One region of the Rhodococcus baikonurensis genome, then DNA from elsewhere that is predicted to be linked to it. Evidence: riboswitches for the same ligand, from Rfam matches in the RefSeq annotation. Region 1 holds a riboswitch; each other region holds the start of a gene.
The links. Region 1 has a riboswitch for cobalamin ahead of ABWI03_RS14840 (ABC transporter substrate-binding protein). Riboswitches for the same ligand answer to the same signal wherever they lie in the genome.

Region 2: linked by a shared signal. The riboswitch ahead of ABWI03_RS11385 (FecCD family ABC transporter permease) and the one ahead of ABWI03_RS14840 (ABC transporter substrate-binding protein) in region 1 are both predicted to bind cobalamin.
Region 3: linked by a shared signal. The riboswitch ahead of metE (5-methyltetrahydropteroyltriglutamate--homocysteine S-methyltransferase) and the one ahead of ABWI03_RS14840 (ABC transporter substrate-binding protein) in region 1 are both predicted to bind cobalamin.

Annotation. Positions count from the first base shown of each region.
Region 1 is NZ_JBEUOQ010000005.1:311,814-316,427, forward strand. It holds gene ABWI03_RS14830 (ABC transporter ATP-binding protein) at 1-406, opposite strand, end outside; gene ABWI03_RS14835 (FecCD family ABC transporter permease) at 421-1,461, opposite strand; gene ABWI03_RS14840 (ABC transporter substrate-binding protein) at 1,458-2,453, opposite strand; cobalamin riboswitch at 2,570-2,717, opposite strand; gene ABWI03_RS14845 (MMPL family transporter) at 2,787-4,614, shown strand, end outside.
Region 2 is NZ_JBEUOQ010000004.1:115,466-120,079, forward strand. It holds gene ABWI03_RS11375 (ABC transporter substrate-binding protein) at 1-964, opposite strand, end outside; gene ABWI03_RS11380 (ABC transporter ATP-binding protein) at 961-1,779, opposite strand; gene ABWI03_RS11385 (FecCD family ABC transporter permease) at 1,776-2,783, opposite strand; cobalamin riboswitch at 2,901-3,036, opposite strand; gene ABWI03_RS34185 (TetR/AcrR family transcriptional regulator) at 3,053-3,661, opposite strand; gene ABWI03_RS11400 (alpha/beta hydrolase) at 3,714-4,614, shown strand, end outside.
Region 3 is NZ_JBEUOQ010000002.1:31,808-36,421, forward strand. It holds gene ABWI03_RS04300 (alpha/beta hydrolase) at 1-211, opposite strand, end outside; gene metE (5-methyltetrahydropteroyltriglutamate--homocysteine S-methyltransferase) at 430-2,694, opposite strand; cobalamin riboswitch at 2,854-3,062, opposite strand; gene ABWI03_RS04310 (helix-turn-helix domain-containing protein) at 3,160-3,597, opposite strand; gene ABWI03_RS04315 (response regulator transcription factor) at 3,818-4,447, opposite strand; gene ABWI03_RS04320 (sensor histidine kinase) at 4,444-4,614, opposite strand, start outside.

The DNA.
Region 1 (4,614 bases):
GATCCGTGCTTCGGTCCAACCAGCTGCGGTGCGGAGTTCGTCCGAGTGCGATCGATTCACGGACCGAAAGTCCTGCCGAGACAGTAGGTTCCTGAACACTTGCCGAGATGGTTCGGGCGATGTCCTTACGCGAGAGCGTCGTCGAGTCGGCTTGATCGATCAGAACTGCGCCACCTGTCGGAGTCAAAGCGTTGTAGCAGCAGCGCAGTGCCGTCGTCTTGCCACTGCCGTTCGGTCCGACCAAGCCCAATATTTCACCGGACGTCACTGCGAAAGTGATGCCGCGCAAGACTTCGCGGTTGCCGAGCCTCGCCCGGGTCTCGACGAGTTCGAGCAGAGGCGCAGCTTCGGCGTCCTTCGGGAGTGTCCCTGTTCTGGCCGGTGTCACTGTTCTGGCCGGTGTCACTGTTCTGATCTGCGTCACTGTTCGAGCCTCCGATACTGCCGGTAGAGCATCCAGACGAAGATCGGCGCACCGACGAGAGCGGTGATCACTCCGACCGGAACTTCAGTGGATTGTGCCACCGAGCGCGCAGCGGTATCCGCGGCAACCATCGCGACGGCGCCCAGCAGGGCTGCAGCAGGGAGCAGTCGAATTGCTCTGGTGCCAACGATGAAACCGGCCAGATGTGGGATCAGCAGACCGATGAATCCGATTCCACCGGCAACGCTGACTGCCGCGCCCGCCAGTACGGAGACCGCAAGCAAGGACAACACACGGAACCGACGGACGTTCATACCGAGTGCAGCAGCCCCGTCGTCACCGGTCTGCAAGACGTCCATCCACCGCGAACTGAACAGAAGCGCTGTGCCGACGACGACCAGCGTGATCGTCGGGAAGATCAGCGTCGACCATCGCGCATCACCGAATCCGCCGGCGAGCCAATGCATAACTCCAGTGATGTGACGCTCGTCCGCAATCACCAAAAGACAAAAGGTGATCAATGCCGAAAATATCTGTCCGAGTGCAACACCCACAAGAACGATCGCAGTCGGCTGCGGATACCGTCCACCAATCAGTAAGGCGAGGAACAACGGAATCATCGCCCCGATGAACGCTGCAACAGGAATCGTGAAAACGCCGAGCATTCCGGTTCCGATCCCCAGAACCGTCACCAAGACCACCATGAATCCTGCGCCCGACGAGACACCGAGCAGATATGGATCGGCAAGCGGATTACGCGTGACCGCCTGAGCGACCGCGCCCGCCATGGCCAACGAAGCACCCACCACCGCCGCGGTGAGTGCGCGGGGTAGGCGGGAGTCGATCACGATCGACTCCCGCGCCGCGGTCCACCACGTCTCGAAAGTCCCCGGCGCCAAACGAGCTCCGACTATCGCCCACACGTCACCGACGGGAATACGAACCGACCCGAAGGACACCGCCAGCCCCATGACCACGGCAAGCGCCACACACAGCGCTGCAAGCAAGGCGGTATAGCTGAAACGAGACCTGGTCACTGTGCCGGAACTACGCCCGGATGCAGACCCGCCGCGATGGTCTGGGCAGAGCGCAGCAGACGAGGGCTCTCGAAGAAGTCGTCGAGAGGAATGACCACAAATCGATTCTGTTGGACGGCTGGAGTGGTGGCCATGACGGGATGTGACTTCAGGAAATCGATCTTCGCTTGAGCGTTCTCAGATCCGTAGTCCAGGACTACGATCGCCTGTGGCGCGCGCTCACCCACGACCTCCCATGTGGTCTTGACATACGGGCGCTCACCCTCGGAGTAGATGTTCGTCGCTCCCGCATAACCAGCGACGAGCTGACCGACGCCCACTCCGCCGATTGTCGTCGGAACATCCTTGCCGCCGTCGTAGAAGAATGTCGGCACCGGCTGAGCATCTCCGACTGCCGCCTTCACCGCGTCGAGCCCTTGCGTTACCTGATCGGTGACCTTGGCTGCTTCGCCTTCGACTCCGAGGATCCTCCCCAACTGCTCGTAGTCGTTTTCCAGCATCGAGATGTCGGGGAATCCCTGGCCGCAGTACTCGGAGAACAGAAACGTGTTGATTCCGCGTTCGGCGAAGAGGTCCCGCGAGCGGCCTTCCTTCTCTTGAAATGCGCTACTCATACCTCCGACGACAAAATCGGGATCGAGATCGAGAATCTGCTCGGCGGTCGGGTATTCCTTGGCGAGGTTGGTGATCTTCGCGAACTGCTCGGCGGTCTCGGGTGTTGGTGTGCTGTCGCCGTACCCCATCCCGACGATGCGGTCACCGACGCCCATCTCGATGAGTACTTCGGTGACGTGATCGTTCATGGTGATGATCCGCTGGGGTGGCGAATCGAACGTCACTGGCCGATCGCAGTTCGTGATGGAAACCGGCTGTGCAAAGGATTCGGTGGTTGAAGAACCACCAGCCGCTTCGCCTTTGGAACAACCTGCCGAAACCAAGGCGACCGCGATGAGAACAGCGGCGGTGCGGGACGGGGAGAACTGAAGTGACACGGGGACCTCGTAAGGGCTCTGAGCCACGAATGAGAATCCGACAGACAACTCCGCCCGCACGCTGATCCTCGGCCAGAGCTCCTGCTGGACTTCCTTTTCGTAGACCACGACGAATGGATGTCGCACACCGCGCGGTGGGTAATCGGGCTTGCCGACGCTCGGTGACTACCGAGAATCGACCTACCGTTGCGGGTCAGCGCCGGATTCGGACCGGCTTCCCCCACACGCGTGGCTTGCAAGTGCTTCGAGCAGTATGCATGACGTTTCCGATTCAAGACCAAACGCCCACTACAGTCGATCTGGCCAGACACCCCCACACACCGGAGTTGATACATGACACGCTGGGCCCAAACCGTCGTCGCCCGGAAATGGTGGGTACTGAGCCTCGCGGTTCTGATTGTTCTCATCAGTGGGGTGTGGGGACTTGGAGTGTTCGGCAAGCTCAGCCAGGGCGGATTCATCGATCCGGGCAGCGACTCCGCGAAGGTCGCCGACATCATCGAAGACAATCTCGGCCCGCAGACCCCGGACATCATCGCGATCTACACGCCCACGGACGGTAAGTCTCTGGACGACATCGGCCCGGCAGTGACGGCCGCCGTCGACCAGTTCAAGACGGAAGTGCCGACGGCATCGGTGAAGTCGTATTGGGGAACGGACGCCGCGGCCAAGGCCAGTCTGCTCTCGAACGACGGTTCCATGGCGGCCGTTGCGATCACGTTGGCACCGGACTCGGGCGTCACACCGGCTACTTTCGCCGATCTCTTGCCGAAGCTCGAAGTCGATGGTGCCGAGGCACAATTCGCGGGTAATACGGTTGTCGGCGTCGCGTTCAACACCAAGCTGGAGAAAGACCTGGTGGTCGCCGAAGCCATCGCCATTCCGATCACTCTGGTACTGCTGGTCTTCATCTTCGGCGGCGTCGTCGCTGCTGCGGTTCCGGTGTTCGTGGGTGTTCTCAGTGTCCTGAGCGCGTTGGCGGTTCTGCGGATCCTCACGTTGATCACCGATGTGTCCTCGTTCTCGATCAACGTCGCTTCTCTTCTCGGGTTGGGACTGGCCATCGACTACGGACTGTTCGTTGTCGGCCGGTTCCGTGAAGAACTGAATTCGGGCTCGGACCCGGGAGCGGCTGCTCAGCGGACAGTTCTGACCGCGGGTCGCACCGTCATGTTCTCGGGTCTACTGCTGATCTGCGCGTTCAGCGGCATGCTTGTTTTCCCGCAGGCCGTCATCCGGTCTCTGGGCTTCGGTGCGATCGCTGCAGTACTGAGCGCGGCAGTCCTGTCGCTGACCGCTGTGCCTGCGCTGCTTGCCATTCTGGGGCATCGCATCAACGCCCTGACGTGGCGCAAGGATGCGGCGCAACGCGGCGAGGAACGCTCGCGCAAGTTCTGGGGCCGCGTCGTCACGTGGGTGATGAAGCGTCCGGTCGCGGTCTCGGTGACGATCGTGGCCGTGCTGCTCGTGATGGCCTCGCCCCTGCTCGGCGCCCGTTTGGGAGAACTCTCGTACACCGCACTGCCGGACAACGACCCCGCTCGCGTCGCAATGGACACGTTGGTCAACGACTTCCCGCAGACCGGAAACGGCGCGACGATGATCCTTCAGGCCGAGGACGGGAACACTCTCACCCCGGCCGAAGGTGCAGCGATCGCCGAGTCCGCCGGTCAGGTCGAGGGCATCGGTCAGGCGACCGTCGTCGCGAGCACCAATCAACTGATCGCGGTTCAGGCTCTCTACAGCGAGGGCTCTACACCCCAATCACAGAGCGCCGCAGTGACAGATTTGCGCGAGATCTCCGCTCCCGACGGAACGGTGCTGCTTGTCGGCGGTGGTCAAGCCATGGTCGACGACGGCAACAACGCCGTCCTGCACTGGTTGCCGGTGATGATCCTCATCATGGTCGGATCCACCTTGATCCTGTTGTTCCTCGCGTTCGGTTCGGTGGTGCTACCCATCAAGGCGGTGCTGATGGCCGCACTGAGCCTCGCGACCACCTTCGGTGTTCTCACCTTCGTCTTCCAGGACGGTCACGGCGTCGAACTCCTCGGGGTCAGTCAAACTCCGCTGGAAGCGACGTTCGTCGTGCTCATCCTGGCGGTGGTCTTCGGATTGTCCACGGACTACGAGGTTTTCCTGATGTCACGGATGGTCGAGG
Region 2 (4,614 bases), on a different contig from region 1:
GGAATCCGCTGGTGAACATGGCGAGCGGAAGTACGACGAAGCGGTTCTGCTTGACGGCGTCGAGGTCGCGTAGGCCTTCTCGGCTCTTGATCGCGTCGATCTTCCCCTGTACTTCGTCAGCGCTCTTCTTGTAGTCCATGATCACGATGACGTCGGGTTCGGACTTCGCTACGGTCTCCCAGCTCGCTTTGAACCAGGTGTTGTCGACATCGGCGAACACGTTGGTTCCTCCGGCCGCGTCGATGATTCCGTTGGGGGCTCCGTTGCCTCCACTGGTGTACAGATCTTCTTCACCGCTGTCGTAGATCAGTACCTTCGGCTTGTCGGCGGCATCCGGCGCCGACTCCAGACGCGCCAAACGCGAATCCAATTCGGTCTGAGCCTGGGCGGCGGTGTCCTCGGTTCCGAACAGCTTTCCGTAATTGGTCACGTCCGCACGGAGAGCATCCCACGGCCCCATCGTTCCGAGCGCGGAATCCGCGGCGGCGCTCTGCCGACAACTGTCGGAGATGACATATGCATCGATATTGTTGCTCTGCAGTGATTCCGGCGTCACGCCGGAGGCGCCCTTGAACAAGCCGCTGTAGGACCCGACCACCAGGTCCGCCTGCTTACCCAGAATCGTCTCCATCGTGATCGTTCCGTCCAGGTGTGGAACGTCGGCGATACCGGGACCGAACATCGAGTCCATGACCGCGTCGTTGTTCGTGTTCAACACGACGGCAGCGAGGCGATCCAGACCGCCGACTCGGAGAATGGTGCCGATATTGGCCGCATTGCTTGTCGCAACAACTTTTTCGATCGGACGTTGGAAAGTGCTTTCCGTTCCGCAGTTCTCCAGCGTGACCGAAGTCTTGTCCGCGGAGTCGTCGACGGGCGCGGTTGCCGAGCATCCGGACACGGCCAACAACGCTGTTGCGGCTGCGACCGCACCGAACGACGCTCGGGTCTTGACGTGTATCAAAGTGCACTCTCCGAAAATGTGTGTTGTGGTTGAGGATTTCGTGATTCGAATACGAGGTGTGAACGGCCGGTAACCGGGTTCACGAGCGCGAATGTCTCGACGCCGAAAACAGTTGCCACGACCGAGGTCGTGAGTACGTCGGAGGGATGGCCGAACGCGTGGCCCACGCCATCCGCGAGAACGAGCACCCGATCACACACTGCTGCAGCCAAATCGAGGTCGTGCAGTGCCATGATCACCGTCCGGTCCAGCGACCGGACCAGATCGAGCAGTTCGAGTTGGTGCCGGATGTCGAGATGATTGGTCGGCTCGTCGAGGATGAGCACGCCGGCGTCCTGCGCGAGTCCCCGGGCGAGAAACACCCGCCGACGCTCCCCACCGGACAGCGTGTCCATGGAAGAGAACCGGTGCTCGATCATTCCGACCTCGCCCAGAGCACGATCGACGACGGCCTTCTCGTCCTTGCCGCCGACACTCCAGGGCTTTGCATGTGGTGTGCGGCCCAGAGTCACGTACTCGTGCACCAACAAATCGGCGGGACTCTGCTCTTCCTGCGCCACAAAGGAAATGGCTTTGGCCCGCGAACGCGCGGACATCGTGTGGACCGACTCGTCGCCGACGCGAACGTCACCGTCGGCGATCGGCCCGAGACCGGCAAGAACCCGCAAGAACGTCGACTTGCCCGAACCGTTCGGACCAACCACGCCGACCACTGCGCCGGCGTCAGCCGCGATGTCGACGCCTTTGACGATGGTTCGACGGTCGATACGGACAACGACTCCGGACGCTGTCAGCGGCAGTGCTCGGGCGCTCACGAACTGCCACCGAATCGGTAGCGCCGACGGCCGAGAAGCAGGAGAAACAGCGGGGCGCCGATCACCCCGGTCACCACGCTCAGCGGGATCTCCGTCGGTCGCAACGAGGTCCGCGCCACGACGTCGACCCACACCAGGAACGACGCGCCGATCAGCGCTGCCGCCGGCAATACCACTCGATGTCTGGCTCCGACAAGCATGCGTGTGACGTGCGGTATGACCAAGCCTACGAAGGCAATCGCGCCGGACACTGCCACCATCGTGCCGACCAACGCTGCCAGCACTCCGAACAACACGTTTCGCAGGGTGCGGATGGGAATACCGAGCGAAGCGGCGACGTCCGGCCCGGCCGCCAGTGCGTCGAGCCAACCGTGCAGGGCGAACACCGCTGCCGTCAGCAGGACCACAACGATGACCGGCACCCACAACTTGTCCCAGGAGGCCCCGGCCAAACTTCCCAGGAGCCAGAACAATACGGACTGCGCGGCCTGGGAATCATTGGTACGCAGCACCAGAAAACTCGCGATCGCCGACAGGGCGGATGCGGTAACGGTGCCGGTCAGAACCAATCGCAGTGGAGTGATGCCGCCTTGCAGCGTCGCGATGGTGAAGACGAGAATCGCAGCTCCCAGTGCTCCGATCATCGCACCGAAGCTGAGCGCCCACACTCCCGCGCCGGCGAACAGTCCGGTGGTGATGACGGCGGTGGCACCGACACTCGCGCCGGACGACACTCCCAGCAGGTGGGGATCGGCAAGAGCGTTACGGACGAGGGTTTGCACCACCGCGCCGGCGACGGCAAGACCAGCGCCGACGGCCAGACCGAGAAGTACCCGAGGTGCTCTGATCCCCCACACGATCGCAAGTTCGGAACGCGTGACGGGTGGGCCTCCGAAGCGCGAGTGCACCACGTCCACCACAGTGGACACGGGGAGCATCTCGGATCCGAATGCCAACGCGCACACAGCAGAGAGCACGGTGACGACCAGCAGAGCGGGCAGCACGATACCCGGACTGAGCCGTCCTCGAGGCGCACCAGCCTTCGGCGAAGGCAGGTGGGTAGGTGGAGACAGAGCTCCGCCAACAGCATTCATGGTGTGACCGATCCATCCTCGTGGCATGACACAACGTCAACGAGGGTGGTATCTGGCTACGGTCGACGCATGGACGACCTCACAGTGGCGGGACCGCGCCGGAATTGCACCGACTTCCCATTACCTCGATGATGACGTCAGAACCATAACGGACCGCAGTCACCATTCGATACACCGGATCAGGATTCCGACGCGATCATCGATCTCGCCTGCCGCATGACGGCTTCGGTGCGCACGCGAAGTTCTTCGGGTGAATCCGATTCCAGCACAACCCGATGCACCTGGCCGTCCACGGCAGTCACAGTCAACCGCGACGTCAACAACGCATCGTCCGCACTGAAACCGCGGCTCTGCAAGTACTCCGAAAAACCCAGTACCAGTTGCCGATTCATTCCTTCGACCTGTTCGATGAGCTCAGGGGTCCGAGGAACCTGATCGTAGAGCAGGTGGAAGAACTCTCGCGGCTTACTGTTCACTTCGATCGCGCACTCCACCAACGACCTGACAGCCTCGTCCGGAGTGAGTTCACGCTCGACGATGTCGGCAAGGCAGACCGCAAAACGTTCCCGCGCGGCACTCACATGACGGTTCGCCAACTCCGAGAGGATCTCGTACTTATCGCCGAAATACTGGTAGAGCGAGCCCACCGAGACGCCTGCCTCGTCAGCGATCCGGTTGGTGGTCGCCGCCATGCCCTCCGACGCGAAAACGCGAGTAGCTGCCTCCAGGATCGCGTCGTAGGTAGCCCTCGAGCGCTGCTGGGAGGGCCTTTTCCGCCGAGTCGACACGGTCCTCCGATGCGAGTTGTCAGCCGCGACGCCGGTACCGAGAATTGTGTAGATGACCAGCGCCGATTACTCGAAGTTTATGCCCGACCGGTACACCGCCCACATGCCGGAGCCGACCACGACGTGGTGGGAGTGGAACGGCAACACCGTCCACGTCGCACGGGCAGTGGTTCCAGACGCGCCGGTTCGGGTTCTCGGTATCCACGGCGCCGGCGGGTACTCGGGCGCGTTGTGGCCGTTCGCCGGGATCGGCGTGAAACTCGGAGCCGAAGTCCTCTTCCCCGATCTTCCGCTGTACGGCGACACCGTCGTAGGCGATCCCGCCGGCGTCCGGTACGAGCAGTGGGTCGAACTCCTCTGTGACCTCGTCCGGGCCGAGAAAGCAGCCGACGATCGGCCGCTGGTGCTTCTGGGAGCCAGCATCGGCGGTCTGCTGGCCTACGAGGTAGCCGCGCGAACCGGTCTGGCCGACGCCGTCGTCGCTACCTGTCTGCTCGATCCCTCGAATCCGTCGGCCAGAGCTGCCGCGGCGCGGTTCGGCCCGATGGGTGTCTATGGCGCTCCCCTGATGCGCCGCACCGAACGACTGGTGGGCCGTATCCGCGTGCCCATCCGTTGGGTCGCCGACGTCGCGAACATGAGCAGCAACCGTGAACTCGCGACGCTGTGCGCAACCGATCCGTGCGGTGGCGGTGTTCGGGTGCCACTCGGATTCCTCAGCAGCTACTTCTCGTTCGAGCACACCGCACCCGAAGCATTTCGGACGACGCCCGTTCTGCTCACCCACCCGGCCGACGACCGATGGACGCCACCCGAACTGAGCCTGCAGTTCCTCCGCCGCATCAACGCACCCACCGAATTCGTGATGCTGGACGGGTGCGGGCACTTTCCCGTCGAAGAGCCGGGCCTGACGCAGTTCCACGACGCCGTCGACACACTGCTGCGCTCCGTCG
Region 3 (4,614 bases), on a different contig from region 1:
AGTCGATGCTGACCATCACGTATCCCTCGGCAGCGAAATGCTTCGCGAGGTCTGGGCAGGCCGTGCGGTCTTGTAGCCGCCATCCACCGCCGTGGATCCACACGATCGCAGGCAACGGCTGCGGCGGGTCCTTCGGTCGGACTATGTCGAGGTGTAAGCCAGGGGCGTACTCGACCGTGGAATGGCGGACATCGGTCGAAACCGTGTCCACGTGGGTGAACTCCTTCGACGTGAACCCGGGCCTGGGTCGTCGCTTTCGCGGTTGTAAGGCCTCTCCTTAGGTCACTGTCTAGTAAGGCAAGGTAGCAGGAAAGGGAGAGATCCGGAAGCCTACGTTTCTATGCTTCGAGACCGATCGGCCATACGGCATGACCCCCTGTGTGCCTTTCCGATAGTGCCACCACCAGAAAGGCGCACAGGGGCTTGCCCCTAAAGCTCCGCTCGTACCACCTTCGCGGCTTCGACGAGGTTACGCAGCGACGCTTCGACCTCGATCGGCCCCCGTGTCTTCAATCCGCAGTCCGGATTGACCCACAATCGTTCGACCGGAACAGCTTTGAGTGCTTCGCGTAGCGACTCCGCGATCTCGTCGACGCTCGGCACGCGTGGCGAGTGGATGTCGTAGACACCCGGACCGACGCCGAGGTCGAACCCGACCGAACTGAGATCGTCGAGCACCTCCATGTGTGATCGCGCAGCCTCGATGGACGTGACGTCCGCGTCGAGACCGGCGATGGCACCGATCACCGCTCCGAACTCGGAGTAGCACAGGTGGGTGTGGATGGCGGTGGAATCCGCGACGCCCGAGGTGGCCAGCCGGAAGGCACCGACCGACCAGTCCAGGTAGGCGGGCTGGTCCGCAGCACGCAGTGGAAGTAGCTCACGCAGTGCCGGTTCGTCGACCTGGATGATTCCGATACCGGCGGCCTGCAGATCGACCGTCTCGTCTCGAATGGCCAGTGCGACTTGATTTGCCGAGTCGGCGAGCGGTTGGTCGTCGCGGACGAACGACCAGGCCAGAATGGTGACGGGCCCGGTGAGCATGCCCTTGACCGGCTTGTCTGTCAGCGACTGTGCGTACGTGATCCAGTCGACGGTCATCTGCTTCGGACGTGAGACGTCGCCGTACAGAATCGGCGGACGCACGCAGCGGGTACCGTACGACTGGACCCATCCGTTGGCTGTGGCGAAGAACCCGTCCAACTGCTCCGCGAAGTACTGCACCATGTCGTTGCGTTCCGGTTCGCCGTGAACGAGTACGTCGAGTTCCAATTTTTCCTGGAGTGCAACAACTTCGGCGATCTCGGCGCGCATGCGGTCGACGTACTCGGCTTCGTCGATCTCGCCCTTGCGCAGCGCCGCGCGAGCGATACGGATCTTCGACGTTTGTGGGTACGAGCCGATAGTGGTCGTGGGCAGCGGTGGCAGAGACAGCAACTCGTCCTGGGCAGCGCGGCGCTCGGCGGCGGGCGCGCGACCGGTCGCCGAGCTCAGAACGGCGTCCAGCCGGCCTCGAACGCTCGCGTCATTGAGTCTGCGATCGTCCTTGCGGGTCGACGCTGCAGCTCGTGCCAGCGCGAACTCGTCCTCCACCGACTCTCGCCCCTGCGTGAGAGCGGTTGCGAGAGTGACCACTTCCTTGACCTTCTCGGTGCCGAACGCGAGCCACGAGCGTAGGGCCTTGTCGACATCGGCTTCTGCGTCGAGAGTGTACGGAACGTGCAGCAGGGAGCACGACGTGGAGACGGCAAGAGTATCCACGCTGCCCAACAGAGCACCCAACGTGCTCAGTGCCGAATCCAGATCCGACCGCCAGATGTTTCGTCCGTCGACCACACCGGCGACGACCAGTTTGCGAGCGAGTTCGGGGACGGAGCCGATCGAATCCTGACCGGCCACCAGATCGACGGCAAATCCTTCGACACCGGTGGACGCGAGTGCGGGCAGCGCGTCACGCAGCGAACCGAAGTACGACGCCAACAGGATCGACGGCCGCTCGGTCAGTGCCGAAAGCTGTTCGTACGCAGCGCGTGCCGCTTCGATTTCCTCGTCGGTGCGATCACCTACGAGAGCCGGTTCGTCGAGCTGAACCCACTCCGCGCCGGCCTTCGCGAGCCGACCGAGTAGATCCGCGTAGAGGGGGAGCAGTTCGTCGAGCCGCGAGAGCAGAGGCTCGTCAGTGCCGACAGGCTTCGAAAGCAACAGGAAGGTGACCGGTCCGATGACGACCGGGCGGGCTGCGATGCCGTCGGAAAGTGCTTCTGCGAGTTCGGACAAGACCTTGGACGGGTCGAGTGCGAACGTGGTGGACGGCGAGATCTCCGGCACCAGGTAGTGGTAATTGGTGTCGAACCACTTCGTCATTTCGAGCGGCGCGATGGTGTCCGTCCCACGGGCAGCTGCAAAGTAGCGGTCCAACGGATCGGCGACCGATGCGACGCGATCGGGAAGTGCGCCGAGAAGAACTGCGGTGTCGAGCATTTGATCGTAGAAGGAGAAGGTGTTGACCGGGATCGAGTCGAGGCCCAGGTCACGGAGGTCGGCCAAGCCCTGCCGACGGAGGTCACGGGCGACGCTCTGCAAGGCGTCGGCGTCGATGCGCCCCGCCCAGTAGCTTTCGGTTGCCCGCTTGAGTTCTCGATGAGGACCGATGCGCGGTGAGCCCAGCACGGTCGAAGTGAATGTCGTTGTCACGGAGTTTCTCCAGATTGCCAATGCACTGATGGCCACTGCCGGCAGACGGGTACACCTCACGAGACCCCGAGCTTCGGCGGGCAGCACTGCCCGAACCACGCACGAGGTCCGATGGAGATCTACACGCCCATTCCACGAGGCGGTGGACCGTCGGGCACGGCGTGCCCGACACAGTCGGCAGGTCTTCGGACTCGCGGGCACTCGATCGAGTTGGATCGAACCTACTGGCCGTCGCTTCCCAGGCGGATGCCCAGTGCACATAAACGGCGGTCGTTCCTGCTTACCGCTGCGGGACAGTCCCGGATTTTCACCGGGTTCCCTCTCACTCCGTCAGCTTGCGCTGACGGGGCTTCGACGCCGGGAACGGTCTTCGGGGCTCCTCATGACCGTGCCGGGCGAACCAGCTGCATCGATCAGCATAAGGCCAACCCTCCCTGCGCAGTCAAGGAGAGTCGGCGAAGGGCGCTACGCGCGTGACATGTAGGAATTCGAGTCCGGTGGTACGCGCGGAAGATTCTCGGAGGAACGTAGATTCTCCGCCATTTCCACAAGCAGATCCTGCGAAGACGGTGAGAGATCGACGACCCGAGCAGTGAGGTTTCGCAGGCGCACGTTGTGCAGCTGTTCGAGAAGTGAGAGGTCTGCTTCGCCACCGGAGACGGTCGGTGGAGTGTGGTCGGACGGGGCGTAGAAGTAGTCCGGATGGACGTTGAAGAAGTGGGCGAGGGCAGCGACCACTTCGGGTGACGGGTTGGTTCGGACGCCGGTGCGTAGTTGCGACAGGTACGGCGTCGAGATGCGGCATCCGAACTCGGTCATGCCGCGAACGACCATCGCGTTGGTGACGTGAAAGTCGGCAGTCTCGAACAGCGAGTTCAAGCGATCGTTGAACTGGTTCGACATGAGACGTCCCTTCCCCCGTTACGCACAGGCTCCGTCGATTCAATTAACTGCATCATAGCCAGTTATCGAACGATTAGCTGTTTTGGATTCTCACGAAGGGGGTCCTTTGCAGGGAAAATCCCTAGGGTAGAAGGTCCCTACTTTGAGTGATCTGGACAAATCGTCATCAAGAATCGAACGGCGGACTATTTGCCGGCGAAGCGGATTCCGGCATCGCGGATCAGAGCCAGCCGTTCGACTCGGCGATTCTCACGGCTTCGGCGCGGGTCGTGGCACCCGTCTTACCCATTGCGGACGACAGGTGATTTCGAACTGTCCCTGCGGACAAGAACAGCGCCCCCGCGATGGCCGCCACGGGTGCGCCGTCGTGAGCAGCGCGCAGTACTTGGGTCTCACGCTCCGTCAGGGGCGACTCACCGCTGACGAGGCTGTCAGCCGCAAGGGTGGGATCGACGACGCGCAGTCCGGCATGAACACGCCTGACCGCGTCGGCAAGCTGCCTGGCAGGTGTGTCCTTGACGACGAACCCGCCGGCCCCCGCGTGAAGGGCTTTACGGAGAAATCCTGGGCGCCCGAACGTGGTGACGATCAGAACCCGGGTCTCGGGTGCTGCTTCGCGAAGGGCCGCTGTCGCGGCGATACCGTCCATGCCGGGCATCTCGACGTCGAGAAGCGCGACGTCCGGACGGTGCTCGAGTACGGCAGCCACCACCTCGTCACCGCGGACGACCTCGGCCACCACGGACAGATCGGATTCCAGATCGAGTAGCGCGGCCAAAGCTCCTCGCACGAGCGCCTGGTCGTCCGCCAAGAGCAGCCGTATGGTTGCTCGATCGCCCTGGTTGCTCACACTTTCTCCTGTTCGACGACCTGAAGTGCAAACCCTTGCGGTTCGGGATGAGTGATGATCACTCGTGCGCCCGACGCGCCGGCCCGCTCACGCAATCCGATCAGACCGTTGCCGGAAGACGTCGACCCGGCCCCTCGTCCGTCGTCGACGACAGATGCGCTTCTTTC